Regions from separate parts of the Desulfofundulus luciae genome, predicted to be linked through region 2. Evidence: riboswitches for the same ligand, from Rfam matches in the RefSeq annotation. Region 2 holds a riboswitch; each other region holds the start of a gene.
What was found. Region 2 has a riboswitch for cobalamin ahead of J2Z49_RS09745 (S-layer homology domain-containing protein). Riboswitches for the same ligand answer to the same signal wherever they lie in the genome.

Region 1: another riboswitch for cobalamin. It lies ahead of J2Z49_RS12260 (energy-coupling factor ABC transporter permease); the one in region 2 lies ahead of J2Z49_RS09745 (S-layer homology domain-containing protein).
Region 3: another riboswitch for cobalamin. It lies ahead of thiC (phosphomethylpyrimidine synthase ThiC); the one in region 2 lies ahead of J2Z49_RS09745 (S-layer homology domain-containing protein).
Region 4: another riboswitch for cobalamin. It lies ahead of cbiD (cobalt-precorrin-5B (C(1))-methyltransferase CbiD); the one in region 2 lies ahead of J2Z49_RS09745 (S-layer homology domain-containing protein).

Annotation. Positions count from the first base shown of each region.
Region 1 is NZ_JAUSUX010000025.1:4,371-8,382, reverse strand. Features, by position in the region: gene J2Z49_RS12270 ((Fe-S)-binding protein) at 1-522, shown strand, start outside; gene J2Z49_RS12265 (DsrE/DsrF/DrsH-like family protein) at 621-1,088, shown strand; cobalamin riboswitch at 1,258-1,544, shown strand; gene J2Z49_RS12260 (energy-coupling factor ABC transporter permease) at 1,947-2,693, shown strand; gene J2Z49_RS12255 (energy-coupling factor ABC transporter substrate-binding protein) at 2,696-3,028, shown strand; gene cbiQ (cobalt ECF transporter T component CbiQ) at 3,021-3,803, shown strand; gene J2Z49_RS12245 (energy-coupling factor ABC transporter ATP-binding protein) at 3,800-4,012, shown strand, end outside.
Region 2 is NZ_JAUSUX010000015.1:11,463-15,474, reverse strand. Features, by position in the region: gene J2Z49_RS09745 (S-layer homology domain-containing protein) at 1-1,348, opposite strand, end outside; cobalamin riboswitch at 1,663-1,941, opposite strand; cobalamin riboswitch at 2,114-2,398, opposite strand; gene J2Z49_RS09740 (sensor histidine kinase) at 2,586-4,012, shown strand, end outside.
Region 3 is NZ_JAUSUX010000003.1:3,699-7,710, forward strand. Features, by position in the region: gene J2Z49_RS02440 (fumarylacetoacetate hydrolase family protein) at 1-540, shown strand, start outside; gene J2Z49_RS02445 (DUF6125 family protein) at 606-1,118, opposite strand; cobalamin riboswitch at 1,334-1,528, shown strand; gene thiC (phosphomethylpyrimidine synthase ThiC) at 1,638-2,936, shown strand; gene bzaB (B12 lower ligand biosynthesis ThiC-like protein BzaB) at 2,940-4,012, shown strand, end outside.
Region 4 is NZ_JAUSUX010000027.1:10,199-14,210, reverse strand. Features, by position in the region: gene J2Z49_RS12645 (DnaD domain-containing protein) at 1-687, shown strand, start outside; gene J2Z49_RS12640 (ATP-binding protein) at 707-1,447, shown strand; cobalamin riboswitch at 1,451-1,724, shown strand; gene cbiD (cobalt-precorrin-5B (C(1))-methyltransferase CbiD) at 1,853-2,956, shown strand; gene cbiE (precorrin-6y C5,15-methyltransferase (decarboxylating) subunit CbiE) at 2,938-3,600, shown strand; gene cbiT (precorrin-6Y C5,15-methyltransferase (decarboxylating) subunit CbiT) at 3,557-4,012, shown strand, end outside.

The sequences.
Region 1 (4,012 bases), on a different contig from region 2:
GCCCACGCCCGTAGAGTAATGGATGTTTTTAAAAAATACCGGGTCAAAAAGGTCATCACCGTTGACCCCCACACCACCCATATGCTTCGTTCCGTGTACCCTAACCTGATCAAAGGATATGACCTGCAGGTAAAAAGCTACCTGGAAGTGCTGGTGGAGCGGGACCTGAAGCCCCGAAAGGAGCTCCGCCTGGAAGCGGTCGTCCACGACTCATGTTTATATGCCAGGCAGGAGAACGTGCTGCAGGAGCAGAGAACTTTGCTGGATAAAGCGGGCATTGACTTAAGGGAACCTGTGGATTCCGGAAAGTTCACCTTCTGCTGCGGCGGGCCTGCCGAATCTCTGTTCCCCAGGAAGGCAAAAGAAAATGCTAAAAAAAGGGTGGATCAAATCAAGAAGGTTTCTTTCAGGGCGGTGACCATGTGCCCGATCTGCCTGGTGAATTTGCAAAAAGCAGCCGGTGGAGAAATACAGGTGGAGGATATATCCAGCTACCTGGTACAGGCCTACTGCGGGGGATAGGATGAAGGTCCTCTTTATGCTGGAAGAAAAACACCGGTTCCACATCTTTTGTCCTCAACTTGCCGGTTAACTAAAATAAGGCACGGGGGTGCAGGCACATGAAAAAGACCATCATCGTCTTCAGCGGTGATCTTGACCGGGTTATGGCCGCCTTTATCATTGCCAATGGAGCTGCTGCCATGGGTGACGAGGTGACCATGTTTTTCACCTTCTGGGGATTAAACGTCCTGAGAAGGCCGGAGAAGGTTAAGGTAAAGAAGAGTTTTTTGCAGGCGCTGTTCGGCTGGATGATGCCCAGGGGTGCCGGCAAGCTGGGGATATCGAAGATGAATTTCGGCGGCCTGGGTGCAAAAATGATGAAGATCGTAATGAAGCAGCAAAATGTTACCCCCCTTCCGGAACTTATCCGGTTAGCCAGGGAGCAGGGTATAAGAATGATTGCCTGTACCATGTCCATGGACGTGATGGGCATAAGGAAAGAAGAACTCATCGACGGCCTGGAGTTTGCCGGGGTGGCCACCTACCTGGCCGAAGCCGACGAGGCCAATGTAAACCTCTTTATTTAGCCTTTGGAGGACCTGCGCTAAAAGGCCAGGTCTTCCATATTTTGGGGCGCGGGGAGGCAATGCCGTTTTTACCGGCAATTTTGCGAAGGGGTTCTGAGACTGAAGTTTTGGCAGTTTGTGGGCGGGAAAAATTCTGGACAGCGTATACCTGTTGTGTTATAATTTAGGCAATTGAATAAAGTGAACGGGTGCTCCCTGCCGCAAAAGGCAAGGATAGAGGGAAGTCAGTGAAAATCTGACGCGGTGCCGCCACTGTGAATGGGGAGCCCGCCACACAAAGCCACTGGCCCAGCACTCACTGATGAGGATGAGCGGCTATATCCAATGACACGCTTGTTCAGCAGGGAAAATGTAACAGTATGGTTTAACCGATGTCGCTGGTGAATGCTGGGTTGGGAAGGCGTGGTGGGGCAGTGATCCATGAGCCAGGAAACCTGCCCGTTCCTTTTCACCGTTTGTACCTACGGTCCATGGGGAGGTGAAAGATGTTAGAGTATGGACGCTTTTACCCCTGCACCCGGACACGCAGGGGTTGTTAGTTTTTTAAAAATGCCAGATTGCAGGAATAGGTGCTTTATCCCGAGGGATAAAGCTTAAAGGGTGATGTGGTCCACTGTCCGGGGAGCCCCTTCAACTTTTTTAAGGAAGCTCTGGGTGACTTGAGGGGGCTATGACCTGAGGGCAGCAGAGGACATGCCTATTCCACTCCTCATTATCTGTACCGGGGGAGCGGTGGAGCATGTCCTTTTTGTGTTCACACGGTTACATTACCCCCCGGCACCGGGTCGGGGGGTTTTCTTTGTACTGGTTGGGCGGGCCGTTTGCCGGGTGACCCTATTTCTTAAGGGAGGTATTTTTATGAGGAAGAATACGTGGGTCCTTTTATCCATTCTCTTTCTTCTTTTCCTGTTCTTTCCCCAGCAAAATGCCTGGGCCATGCACATAATGGAGGGGTTTCTTCCCTTAAAGTGGTGCCTTTTCTGGTATGTTTTGACCTTACCCTTTCTTGTTGCAGGTATCCTGTCCATTCAAAAAGCCGTAAAGGTTGACCCAGGTGTGAAAATGCTCCTGGGGCTGGCTGGTGCCTTTGCCTTTGTCCTTTCGGCTTTGAAACTTCCTTCTGTTACCGGCAGTTGTTCTCATCCCACCGGCGTCGGGCTGGGGGCCATACTTTTCGGACCATGGGCTATGAGCGTATTGGGCTGCATCGTATTGCTCTTTCAGGCAGTCCTGCTGGCTCACGGTGGTTTAACCACGCTGGGGGCCAACACCTTTTCCATGGCGGTGGTGGGCCCCCTGGCGGCCTATGTTCTTTTCCGGTTGGGCCAGAGGCTGGCCATGCCCCGGTGGCTTTCGGTATTTGTGGCTGCCTTTTTAGGAGATCTGTTAACCTATGTTACCACATCCATACAATTGGCTCTGGCCTTTCCCGCTTCCCATGGCGGGGTGGTAGCAGCCATGGTTAAGTTCATGGGTATCTTTGCGATAACCCAGGTGCCGCTGGCCATCAGCGAGGGGATTCTCACCATCATTGTTTTTAACTTCCTGGTTGCTCACAACCGCCGTGAACTGGAACAATTACGAGTATTATCCCGGGAGGTATAAGGATGAGAACTGGTGTGAAAAACCTGTTTTTGATTTTCATTGTCCTGGTGCTGGCTGTCTTTCCCCTGGTGGTGAATAAAAATGCTGAATTTGGGGGTGCCGATGGCCAGGCAGAGAAAATCATTGGAGAATTACACCCAGATTACCAGCCGTGGTTTGAATCCGTGTGGGAGCCACCCAGCGGAGAAATCGAAAGCTTGCTCTTTGCCCTGCAGGCAGCGCTGGGTGCCGGATTTATCGGCTATTTCATAGGATTCTACCGCGGATGGAGAGGGAACCACGTCAAGCAAAAGCAAACCGGGGAGTTGTTAGAGGAGAGAGATACTGGTGTTTAAAATTGACCAGTATGCATATACCAGCAGCCTGCGCCATGTTCATCCCGGAGAAAAATTTGCCTTTGCCATGCTTACCATGGGCATCTGCCTGGCGGCTTCAAGCATACTGGTACCTGCCCTGATCACCGGTCTGACGGCGGCGGCCATAATCCTGGGTGCCCGCATACCGGCCCGCTTTTACTTCAAACTTTTGCTGCTGCCCCTGGGTTTTCTGGTGGCCGGGTTGCTGGCCATCACCCTGACCATCTCCCGGGAACCCGACCCGGCTGTGTACGGGCTCGTTATCTGGGGGATCACCCTGGGTGTAACCATACCGGGCCTTTATCATGCCGGCCTGCTCTTTACCAAATCTCTGGGGGCCGTATCCTGCCTTTACTTTTTATCTCTAACCACCCCCATGGTGGAGATCATTTCTGTCCTGCGCCGGTTAAAGGTGCCTGCCTTATTAATTGAATTGATGGGCCTGGTCTACCGTTTTATCTTCGTAATCATGGAAACAGCCGGTAGAATGTACATTTCCCAGACCTCACGCTGTGGCTATGCCAGTCTGGAGGCGTCCTATCGTTCCCTGGCTCAACTGGTATCCAACCTTTTTGTCAAGTCATGTTACCGCTCCCAGGCCCTTTTCACCGCCCTTTTGGCCAGGGGTTATACGGGAGAGATAAGGATGTGGGAAGACCCCCGCCCGGTATCCAGGAAAAATCTGGCCCTTATTGCCCTTGTAGATTTTATCCTGCTGGTTCTGGTTCTGGTGAGCTGGAGGTGGCCTGTTTGAAGGAATTTATTCTGGAAGCCCGTGATATTCATTTTGTCTATTCCGATGGTACGACCGCCCTGCGGGGAGCCACTATGGCCATTGAAAAAGGAAGGAAGGTGGCGGTGCTGGGTTCCAATGGGGCCGGGAAGACCACCATTTTCCTTCACTTTAACGGCATCCTGCGCCCGGGGCGGGGCCGGGTGTTGTTTGCTGGCCGGGAAGTGCGG
Region 2 (4,012 bases):
GGGTGCCGTCCGGTTGCGGGTAGCCGGAAATGAGCCCTTCCCTCAATGCCACGGCCACGGCCTCATGGGCCCATTGGGGAACATTCCGGCTATCTTTAAACTTCCGGTCGAACACAAGCAGGTCTTGCCGGGAAGCCACCGCCGGCTTTAGCAGGCGCACCATCATGGAGGCTATTTCATAGCGGGTCACCTGCTCTTCGGGTTTAAAGGTACCGTCTGGATAACCCGACGCAACCTGTATTTGAACCAGCCTGTTGATGGCCCCTTCCGCCCAGTGACCTTTCAAATCCGTAAAACTGGCCACCATACCGGGTTGCGCTTGCCGTCCGGATTCCTCCTGAGATCCAGGTTGTGGCTGTGTTGCCTGGCTTTTCGCCTTCGCTTCCAGCGCCAGGCACGCCCAGAGCACCCAGGTGGCATCCATGGCGTTTCCCGACGTACCGAAGCTCCCATCGGCGTTCAATGACTTATTCATCAGATAATCAACGGCACTCTTCCCCGTGCCGCTTTTCCACGCCGCCGGGTCCATACCCAGGGTCTTCAGGGTCACAATTACTTCCGCAGTATCGATCACCGGGTCGTCCATACCGGCCACAAAGCTGCCGTCTGCCTTCTGCTGTCTTTGCATCCAGGCCAGGCCGTTTTTAATGGCCTCCTGCACCTGAGGATCTTTCTTTTCCGGGTCCAGGTAGTGCAGCACCCTCACCGCCTGGGCCGTGGCCATGAAATCGGCGTAATAGGCATTACCATCCAGCGACCCCCAGCTTCCGTACTGAGGATTTTGTGCCTTGACATACTGTTTTTCCAGGATATAATTCCTGGCCAGGCCGGTGTTTATCTGATCCATTAACCCGGCCCTGCTTAAAAGATCAAAGGAAGGCATGTTGCTGTAGATGCTTAACGGCCCGATGTCTTCAAATCCTTCGTCTGTCTGCCTGTTCTTCAAGACCTGCAGCAACCGGCCGGCCAGATCCTTTTCTCCCAGCGCCTGCATGGCCACCAGATCCTGGGCAAGCTGCTTTGCCCGCACTTCAGCCGCTTTATCCAGATCATCCCTGACCGCCTTCAGCACTGCCTCCCGGAAAGTCACTCCCTGGTGCACCCAGGCTCCGGCGTCAACACCGGCCTGGCTTAGCACATAAAAGGCATACGAGCCCACACCCACATCCGAGTTAATCAACCCGTTTTTTAAATAGTCACGATGCAGGAATTGCACTGCCTTATCCGCCAGGGGTGAAACTGCCGCTTCCACCCGGCCCGGTACCCCAAGCGGCACCAGCAGACCGAGGAATAAACAGACCGTTGCAACCAGGGCTGTTAACCGCCCGGCAAAGTGATGGGTTTTCATAAGAACGTCCTCCTCAGAAAGTAGATTTTAATGTTTTGTATAGGGAACGAACGTTCCCATAGGTAACTCCTTTGTAAAAACTTTTTATTTAAACCAACCGGCTAATTTTAAAAAGTAGCCCGGCCTGACTTAAAGCCGGATATATATTTACTCCTGAAAGGAGAATGGGTTAACGATGTATAAAGGCTTGTTACCTGTGCATACCCCAGGCCTCGCCGTAAAAAAAACCCCCATCTACCCGGATGGAGGCTCAATCCTCGCAGCAAAATCATGCCACGACAAACTTAACCACCCCCCGTCCGCGCAGGTTGGTCTGGTTGTCCCGGTAACGGGCAGGTCTCCTGGCTCGGGTTCACCGGAGCTCCACGTCTTCCCATCCAGCACTCAGCCATGTTATGGTTTCCTTCGCCGTAACCTTATCGTAGCAGTAACCAATTTCTATCAAAGCAGAAAACAATCTCACTGAGTGCTGGACAGTGACTTTGCTGTGGAGTCCCTCCCCCTCACAGTGGCGGGACCGCGCCGGATTTGCACCGGCTTCCCTTTTCACCTTTACCCCTCGGGGTAAAAGCACCCGTTCCGGTATGAAGTTGTCCTCAGGCAGCAGGATATTAAATCATTTGTCGCTATTTAATTGAAAGGATGCAACACCCTAAAACAAATAACCCCGGCCTGTCAGAGACCGGGGTTTGTTTACACTGGCTGCAGCCCACCGTAAAGTGGTAAGGCTATTACCGGCACAAGCCCCTGTTCCCTGGGAGGCTTTCCGTGCCGCGCGCCCGGGCAGGTCTCCTGACTCATGGGTCATCGCCTGCTTTCCGCCTTCCCAGCCCAGCACTCACCAGTGACATTGGCTAAACAACCATGCTGTTACATCATTCACTGTAGAACAGGGTACCCTTAAATGTAACAGCCAATCAGTAAGTGCTGGGCCAGTGGCCCTGTGGAAAGCCGCTACCCATTCACAGTGGCCCCACCGTCCAGGATTCGCACCTGGTTCCCTTTTACCCCTGCCTGATTGACAGGGGAACCCGGACACGACTATGCGGTTGAATCCCTTTACATGAAATAGTAACACATTTCTGATAAGTTGTCCATAGAAAAATGACGATATGTTAGATTTAGCTTTTAGCTGCATACACCCCATAACTTCCAGCCCCGCCTGTACTGGTGAGTGAACCTGTGGTATACTAATTGTCGGACAGGTCGATTAAACAGTTAGAAAGGGTGACCTACCGTGACCTGGTCTTTGGCCCTTACCCTAGCGTACAGATTGAGCATGGTGGCCACAGCGGCCTTTATTCTTTCCCGCATGCCCGCCCTGGGGCGTATTTTATCCCGGCAGCTCACCCCCCGGGACAAGCTGCTGTTGACTCTGGCCCTGGGTGGTATGGGCATTGTGGGTACTTACGCCGCCGTGCCCATCCACGGCGCCCTGGCCAACTCCCGGGTGGTGGGGGTAATGGTGGCCGGTTTGCTGGGCGGGCCCCTGGTGGGGGCCGGGGCGGGCCTGATCGCCGGTTTCCACCGTTACCTGCTGGGTGGTTTCACCGCCTTTTCCTGCGCCCTGGCCGCCGTGGCCGAAGGGGCCCTGGGCGGGCTGGTGCAGCACTACTACCGCCGCGGCCCCATTCCCTGGCATGTAGCTTTACTGGCCGGGCTGGCGGGAGAAACATTGCAAATGGCCATTATCCTGGCCACCGCCCGTCCTTTCGGCGAGGCCTGGGCACTGGTGCAGATCATCGGCCCGCCCATGATTATAGTCAATTCCATCGGCGTGGCCATTTTTATGGTCATTGCCAAAACCGCTGCCGAGCAGCGGGAACGCATCGCCGCCTGCCAGGCACAGCAGGCACTGCGCATTGCCACCCAAACCCTGCCCTATTTACGACACGGGTTGAACCGGGAGTCGGCTGAGCAGACGGCCCGGATTATTTATAATTCCGTCAAGCTGGCCGCCGTGGCCATCACCAACGGGCAGGAGATCCTGGCCCATGTGGGCCGGGGGGACGACCATCATCACCCCGGGACTCCCATATTGACCAGTGCCACTTTAAAGGCGCTGGCCACCGGAGAGGTTCAGGTAGCCCAGACCAGGGATGAAATCGGCTGCCAGGAAAAGAACTGCCGCCTGGCTTCGGCAGTGGTGGTGCCACTGAAAAGGCGGGAGGTAACCATAGGCACTTTAAAGCTTTATCATGACCGGGAAAACTGCATCACGCCGGTAGACCTGGAACTGGCCCGGGGGTTGGCCCACCTGTTTTCCACCCAGCTGGAACTGGCCGAAGTGGAATCCGAAGCCCGGCTGCGTGCCCAGGCGGAACTGAAGGCGCTCCAGGCCCAGGTGCACCCCCACTTCCTGTTTAACGCCTTAAATACCATTGTCTCCCTGGTACGCACCAGGCCGGACAAGGCCCGGGAACTGTTGATTAAACTGGCCAGCTTCTTCCGGTACAGTCTGCGAAAGGATGATGCTCCCATTCCCCTGGCGGAAGAACTGGCCCATGTGGAGGCCTACCTGGCCATCGAGGGAACACGCTTCGGCAACAAGCTACAGGTAATCCAGCTTGTTGATCCCGCAGTTTTAACCTGCCCCGTTCCCGCCTTTACCCTGCAGCCGGTGGTAGAAAATGCCATCAAGCACGGCCTGCAACCCAAGAGGGA
Region 3 (4,012 bases), on a different contig from region 2:
CCGGAGGAACCGGTCCTGTTCCTGAAGCCATCCACCGCCGTGATCGGCCCCGGGGAACCCATTGTTTACCCGGCCATGAGCCGGCAGGTGGACTACGAGGCCGAACTGGCGGTGGTGATCAGGAAAAAGGCGCGGCACGTGCGGGAGGAAGAAGCGGTCGAGTACATACTGGGCTATACCTGTGCCAACGACGTTACCGCCCGGGACCTCCAGAAAAAGGACGGGCAGTGGACCCGGGCCAAGTCGTTTGACACCTTCCTGCCCCTGGGTCCCTACATCGTCACCGGCGTTGACCCGGGGGACAGGGAAGTTTCGCTCTACCTCAACGGGGAGCGAAAACAGCACTCCTCCACAGACCAGTTGATCTTTCCGGTATACCGGCTGGTTAGCTTTATCTCCCGCATCATGACCCTTTTGCCCGGGGATGTCATCCTTACCGGCACGCCTGCGGGGGTAGGGCCGGTGCAGCCCGGGGACACGGTGGAGGTGGTTATATCCGGCATCGGCCGGCTGGCAAACGTAATAGTGCCGGGCACTTAACTTATTAACTTAGAATTTCCCCCTCCCGGCCTCGTGCCGGCGGGGCTTTTTGTGTGCGCCCGGCTTCAATCAATCCAGAATTCCCAGGCGCAAAAGTATTCTTCCGGATGTTCATCGGGTGGACAGCAGATGCAGCGGGTTTTTATGCGCGGGTCTATGGCCCGGGCAAAGCCGGCATACTCCACCAGTCCGACAGTTTTGCAGGGGAAGTCGGGCAGGTTTTTTCTTTTGCGGGCGGACTGCACCCGGCAGTCATTCATGCGGAAAATGATCCGGTTTTCGTCCACATCAACGATTTCCTGGCGATTGAGCAGGGCGTACATGCGGTAGCCCAGTGCCTTTTTCAGAGCCGGGATGCCCCCGTTTTCCGGGATGCCGTGCAACTGCATGATCCGCCTGGCTTCATTCACCGTGAATTGTTCCCAGGCTGCCGCGTCGGCCCTGATGGCCGCATCCATACCACGCTCCCGCTCTACGGCCTGGAACCAAAGACCATCGTGGGCCAGCCAGCGTTTGGCAAAGTCCCCTAACACGACCAGCAATTCTTCCCTGGTAAGCTCGGAAAACTGGTTGGACATTCTCTATCTCCCTACCTTTCCCTTCCCGGATTATTAATAATTATTAATCTTTTAAAAATAATACCACATCTTTTTGGACATTTCTATAGAATCGATAGAATAAGATGATGTCAGGCCGCCGCCCCGGACGGTGCTTACCAACCTCTTTAAGATTATGTGCCTGACTGAAAAATTGTTCTTGATGCCCCGGGCCGGTTGTGGTAAAATAATAGCAATAACTGAATAGTCAAACAGGTGCCCCACAGGGGGAGAATAGGGAAGTCCGGACGGGTGGCATACCACCCGGAAACGGCGCGGTCCCGCCACTGTAGTCGGGGAGCTTATCCCGGTCACTGGGGTTTGGCCGGGAAGGCCGGGATAAAAAGCGATGATCCGTTAGCCAGGAGACCTGCCTGTTTGAGAGAATGGCTGCTCTCGCGCGGAAGGGCGGCCGTGCGCGGAGGATGATGGTAAAGTCCTCAGCCAGGTAAAGTTTTGGCTGGGGACTTTTTATTTTACTTCCATGGAGGTGGGTCGAAAATGCCAACGCAAATGGCCAGGGCCCTGGCCGGGGAGATTACCCCCGAGATGAAAAGGGTGGCCGAGCGGGAGGGGGTGGATCCGGAATTCGTCCGCCGGGGAGTGGCGGAAGGCACCATCGTCATACCCCGCAATCGCACGAGAAAGAACATCGATCCCGTGGGCATTGGAACGGGCCTGGCTGTGAAGGTGAGCGCCAGTGTGGGCCTGGCGGGGGAAGGGGACACCATCGAGGGCGAGGTGGCCAAGGTGCGTGCCGCCGTGGAGGCCGGGACGGACGCCATCATGGATTTGAGCGTGTGCGGGGATATTGACGGTGCCCGGCGGGCCGTGCTGGCCGCAACCACCACGCCTGTGGGCACCCTGCCCGTGTACCAGGCCCTGGCCGAAGCCCGGGAGAAGTACGGGGCGGCGGTCAAAATGAAGGTGGACGATATGTTCGAGGTAATCGAGCGGCAGGCGGCCGACGGGGTGGATTTTCTGGCCCTGCACTGTGCCACCACCTGGCAGACCCTGCGGGCGGCCAGAAAGCACCGCCGCGTCGATTACCTGGTCAGTCACGGGGGCAGCCACTTAATGGGCTGGATGATTTACAACCAGCAGGAGAACCCCCTTTATGAGCATTTCGACCGGCTGCTGGAGATCTGCCGCCGCTACGATGTTACCTTGAGCCTGGCCGACGGGTGGCGCCCCGGCTGCCTGGCCGATTCCCTGGACGCGGCCCAGGTGCAGGAGCTTGTGGTGCTGGGGGAACTGGTGGCCCGGGCCCGGCAGCAGCAGGTGCAGGTGATGGTGAAAGGGCCGGGGCATGTCCCCCTGGGGCACCTGAAGGCCACCGTGCAGCTGGAAAAGCAGCTCTGCCACGGGGCGCCCTATTTTGTCTTCGGTCCGGTGGTTACGGACATCGCTCCGGGATACGACCATATTACGGCGGCCATCGGCGGGGCCCTTTCGGCCTGGGCCGGGGCGGAATTTCTCTGTTATGTCACCGCCGCGGAGCACCTGGGACTGCCCGATGTGGAGCAGGTGCGGGAAGGGGTCGTTGCCGCTCGCATTGCCGCCCATGCAGCCGACGTGGCCAGGGAGCCCCGGGCGGCGCAGTGGGACCTGGAAATGTCCAGGGCACGCAAGGCCCTGGACTGGGAGAGGCAAATCGAACTGGCCCTCGACCCCGGCCGGGCCGGTGCCCTTCGCCGGGAGCGCAGCCGCGGTTCTCACCGGGCATGTGCCATGTGCGGCAAGTACTGCGCCATGCAGGTGGTAGGGGAATATCTGGGCAAAGAGCAGGGGGTGTGTTAGGTTATGACCCAGTTGTTGGCGGCCAGGGAGGGTCGCATCACGCCGGAGATGGAGGAGGCGGCCCGGCGGGAGGGAGTGGATCCGGAATTTATCCGCGCCGGGGTGGCCGCCGGTACAATTGTTATACCGAAGAACAGGTTGCGGAGAGGAGTCCGGACCTGCGCCATCGGGCGGGGCCTGCGGACCAAGGTGAATGCCCTCATCGGCACCTCCAGCGACCGGGACGACCCGGAAATGGAGGCCCGCAAGATCGAGGTGGCCGTTTCCGCCGGGGCCGATGCCATTATGGACCTCTCCACCGGGGGGGACATCGACGGCATGCGCTTCTTAAGCCTGGAAAGGGCCACGGTTCCCGTGGGAAGCGTGCCCATCTACCAGGCGGGCATTGAGGCTATCGAGAAGAGGGGCGGCATTGTGGCCATGACCCCGGAGGACATGTTTGAAGCCATAGAAAAGCAGGCCGCCGCGGGCATTGATTTTATGGCCATTCACTGCGCCCTGAATTTTGAGGTGGTGGAGCGCCTCCAGAAAACCGGCCGGGTGACGGATATTGTCAGCCGGGGCGGCGCCTTCCTCACCGGCTGGATGCTGCACAACAGGAAGGAAAATCCCCTCTACGAGGACTTCGATCGGGTGCTGGACATCCTGCGGGAGTACGATGTCACCTTGAGTCTGGGCGATGCCATCCGCCCCGGGTGCATTGCCGATTCCCTGGACGGCTCCCAGATCCAGGGCCTGCTGGTGGCCGGGGAACTGGTGGCCCGGGCCAGGGAAAAGGGAGTGCAGGTGATGGTGGAAGGGCCGGGGCACGTGCCCGTCCACCACGTGGAAACCACCATGCTCCTGCAAAAGCAGCTCTGCCACCAGGCCCCGTATTTTGTCCTGGGCACCCTGGCCATTGATGTGGCTCCGGGGTACGATCATATCACCGCGGCCATCGGCGGCGCCCTGGCCGGGGCTTCCGGGGCGGACTTCATCTGCTACGTCACCCCGGCGGAGCACCTGGGACTACCCACGGAAGAAGATGTGCGGGTTGGGGTGATGGCCGCCCGCATTGCCGCCCATGCCGCCGACAT
Region 4 (4,012 bases), on a different contig from region 2:
ATCCCGAATCTTTTACTCCGGTTGTACCGTCACCTTGATATAAACGACGAAGAAATGATTCTTCTCATTCAGCTTCTCCGGTTGCAGGTAGAGGAAAAGAACCTGTTTCCTTCCGCCTCCACCCTGGCGGCATGCACGGCCCAGGATGTAACCCGGGTGCAACAAAACCTGAACAGGTTAATAGAAAAGGAAGTGCTGGCCGTAACGCAGTATTATGACGAAAGTAAAGATCAGATCCTCAGTGGATATGACTTTGAACCGCTGTTAGAAAAGCTCTCGGAGATCTGGGCCAGCATCAGGGTCAAGGAAATTGAACGTACCCGCAGCCTGCTGGAAAAAAGGCCTTTAGAGACAAAGGCGCAAGAATTTGCCCTGCTCATCCGGGCCTTTGAACAGGAATTCGGTCGGCCTGTTTCCCCCATGGAGGTCGAACAGATCCGCCAGTGGACCGAGGAACTGGATCCCACGCTGGTCTTGGAAGCTTTACGCCGGGCCGTCCTGATGGGCAAGCATAATTTCAAGTATATTGATAGTATTATTCTGGAATGGAAGAAGAACAACCTGCGTACCGTTGAGGAAATAAACGCCTATGACGCACAATTTAAGAAACGGCGTTCAGGTAAACAGCCCCCCTCAAAGGTGGATGAACGGAAGAAAGCACTTTTGAAAACGCTATACCTCAGTTAATTAGAAAGGATGCCGGCCAGTGAAGGCCTGTCCTGTATGTGAGGATCGGGGTGTGGTGATCAAAAACAACGTGGCCGTTCCCTGCCCGTGTAACAAGCAGAGGGCCCTGGTTAACCGTTTTAAAGAAGCAGGGTTACCGGAAGGTTTACGTAACCACACCTTTGACAAATTTAACTTTAAGTATTATTCGCGATTGCGGGTAGATCCGGAACGCAAAATCACTTATTACGAATCGGCCCGGCGCACCTTTCAGGCGGCGCAAGACTTCGTTCGTAATTTTAAGAACGACCGGCATATCGATGGTCTGTTGATTACCGGCCCCGTGGGCAGTGGAAAAACATTCCTGGCCGCCTGCATAGCCAACGCCCTGTTGGAAACCGAAGTGCTGTTATTGTTTGTGGTTGTACCGGACTTGCTAGATCGCCTGCGTTCAACTTATGACCAGAACCGCCAGGGTGCAGATTATTCGGAAAAGGATCTCCTGGATGCGGCAAGGGAAGTGCCCCTTTTGTTTTTAGACGATCTGGGAGCCCATAATTATACCGAATGGACCAAAAATAAACTTTATTCGATCTTAAATTACCGCGTCAACCATCGTCTCCCCGTAATCATTACCACCAACATCAGCCTGGAAGATTTAGGCGAGTATTTGGGAGAAAGAACCACTTCCCGCATTTGCCAGATGTGCTGGCCTTACCGGTTACCGGTTGAAGATGACATTCGCATGGTCCAGCGCAGGGAAAGGCTCCGGGAAGGTTAAAAACTAAATATGTGCGGGGCAGGTCCCCAACGGGGGATAATAGGGAAGACCGGGGAGCAGGTGGACCTGCTTAAGCCGGCGCGGTCCCGCCACTGTAACCGGGGAGGAACCCGCAAGGTGCCACTGGCCTAGCACTCACTGATGAGCTGCTACATCCAATGGGACGCTTGTTCATAACGACACGGTTTAACGATGTCACTGGTGAGTGCTGGACCGGGAAGGCGCGGGCATCCAAAGATCCGGAAGCCAGGAGACCTGCCTGCCCCTTTCACTGGAACATGTCCTTTACCAAAGGGCAAAAAGCCAGTGGCAGGCCTTTCTATCTTCGCGCGAAAGATAGCAGGCGTAAAGACTCTCCACACGCCCCTACTTTTGCCGGGCGTGTTTTTTTCAGGGGGAAACAAGGTGGCTAAGCCTTTACGAAACGGGATTACGACAGGAGCCTGTGCCGCTGCGGCTGCCCGGGCTGCCACGGAGTTGCTTTTTCACGGTATAAAACCTGATCAGGTTACTTTGGTCAACCCCATGGGCCAGCCCTTAACGGTGCCCATTCACCAGGTAGAGGCAATACCTGGCGGTACCAGGGCAGTGGTGATTAAAGACGGAGGGGATGATCCCGACGTTACTCATGGTCTGCCCGTTGTGGTCGAAGCCCGCCCCGCCCCAGAGGGAATTCGCCTGTACGGGGGGCCTGGAGTAGGGCGGGTAACCAAACCGGGGCTGGCGGTGGCCGTAGGCGAACCGGCCATTAACCCCGTTCCCCGGCAAATGATTAAGGAGGCTGTGGCCGGCGTTCTCCCTCCCGGATGGGGAGTGGAACTAATGATCAGCGTACCCGGGGGGGAATTGGTAGCCAGGCGCACCCTGAACCCCCGTCTGGGAATTGTGGGGGGGATATCCATACTGGGAACCACAGGCATAGTCCGGCCCATGTCCGAGGAAGCGTTTAAGGATTCCCTGCTGCCCCTTCTGGATATGGCCAGGGCAGCAGGCTTTGATCAGGTGGTTCTTACCCCGGGACGATTGGGAATCCAGACAGCGGTGGATAGATACGGATTCCCGGCCGAAGCTGTGGTGGAAATGAGCAATTTCGTAGGTTTTATGCTGGAAAACTGTGTGGAAAAAGGCTTTTCCGGCGTTTTGCTCTGGGGGCACCACGGAAAGCTTTTAAAGGTGGCTGCCGGCATTTTTCATACCCACAGCCGGGTTGCCGACGCCCGGCGGGAAACCCTGGCCAGTCACGCCGCCCTGATGGGTGCAGACAGGGGCCTCATCGCACGCATTATGGAAGCCAGCACCATTGAAAGTGTGGTAGAGTTGCTGACGGAACACAATTTCCTGTCTGTTTACCACCAACTGGCCTGCCGGGCCAGCCAGCGGGCCATGGAGTACGTCCACCACCGTTTAAAGGTGGGAACAGTCTTTTTGACCCTGGATGGCAAAATCCTCGGTTGGGACCGTCAGGCACGGGAAATCGGGAGGGCGCTGGGATGCCGCGAATTAAGGTAATTGGCGTAGGACCGGGCAACCTGGATTATCTCACCCCTGCCGCTCAAAGAGCTTTGGCCAGCGCCCGGGTACTGGTAGGCGGCCAGCGCCACCTGTCCTATCTGGCCCGGGAGGAACAGAAAACTTTTGTAATTAAAAATAATCTTGCGGCCATGGTGGATTTCATCCGCTCACACCGGGAGGAAAAGGTAGCCGTTTTAGCTTCAGGTGATCCTGGACTGTATGGAATTTTGAATTACCTGCGCCAATATTTCACCCCGGAGGAATTGGAGGTCATCCCCGGAATCAGTTCGGTGCAACTGGCCTTTGCCCGCCTGGCCATGCCCTGGCATGATGCGCTGATCTTGAGTGCTCACGGAAGGCCCGTCGAGGACCTGGTTAATCTGGTGCGCTACCAGGGGAAGATAGCCCTCCTCACCGGCCCGGGAGCTCCACCCAACCACATCGCCAGCCTGCTCGTGAAGGCGGAAATAGCTGATCGAAAAGTTTTTTGTTGTTGTAACCTGGGTTATCCAGAGGAGGAAATCCTGGAAACCACACCCGGTGAACTGGCCCGCCGGGACTTTTCCGGGCAAAATAATTGCGTTATGGTGATCATTGATGAAAAAAGCTTGGCCCTATGTGACTCCGGGGATTCCCGATGACCTGTTTATCCGGGGGAGTATCCCCATGACCAAGGAAGAAATTCGCGCCGTCACCCTGGCCAAGGCCCGGCTGGGACCGGGCCAGGTGGTGTGGGATATTGGCAGTGGCACCGGCTCCATTGCCATCGAAGCAGCCCGGCTAATCGGTGACGGCATCGTTTATGCCGTAGAGCAAAAGCCCGCGGCACTGGAGCTGATCCGGGAAAACATGCGTCGCTTTGCCCAGAAGAACATCCAGGTGGTGGAAGGCCGTGCCCCTGAGGCACTGCTCCAGCTCCCGCCCCCCCACCGGGTATTTATCGGCGGCTCGGGCGGCCAGTTAGGGGAGATAGTCCAGTTGCTGGCGGAAAGGCTTGCTCCGGGGGCAAGACTGGTCATCAACGCCCTGACCCTGGAAACACTAACCCGGGCC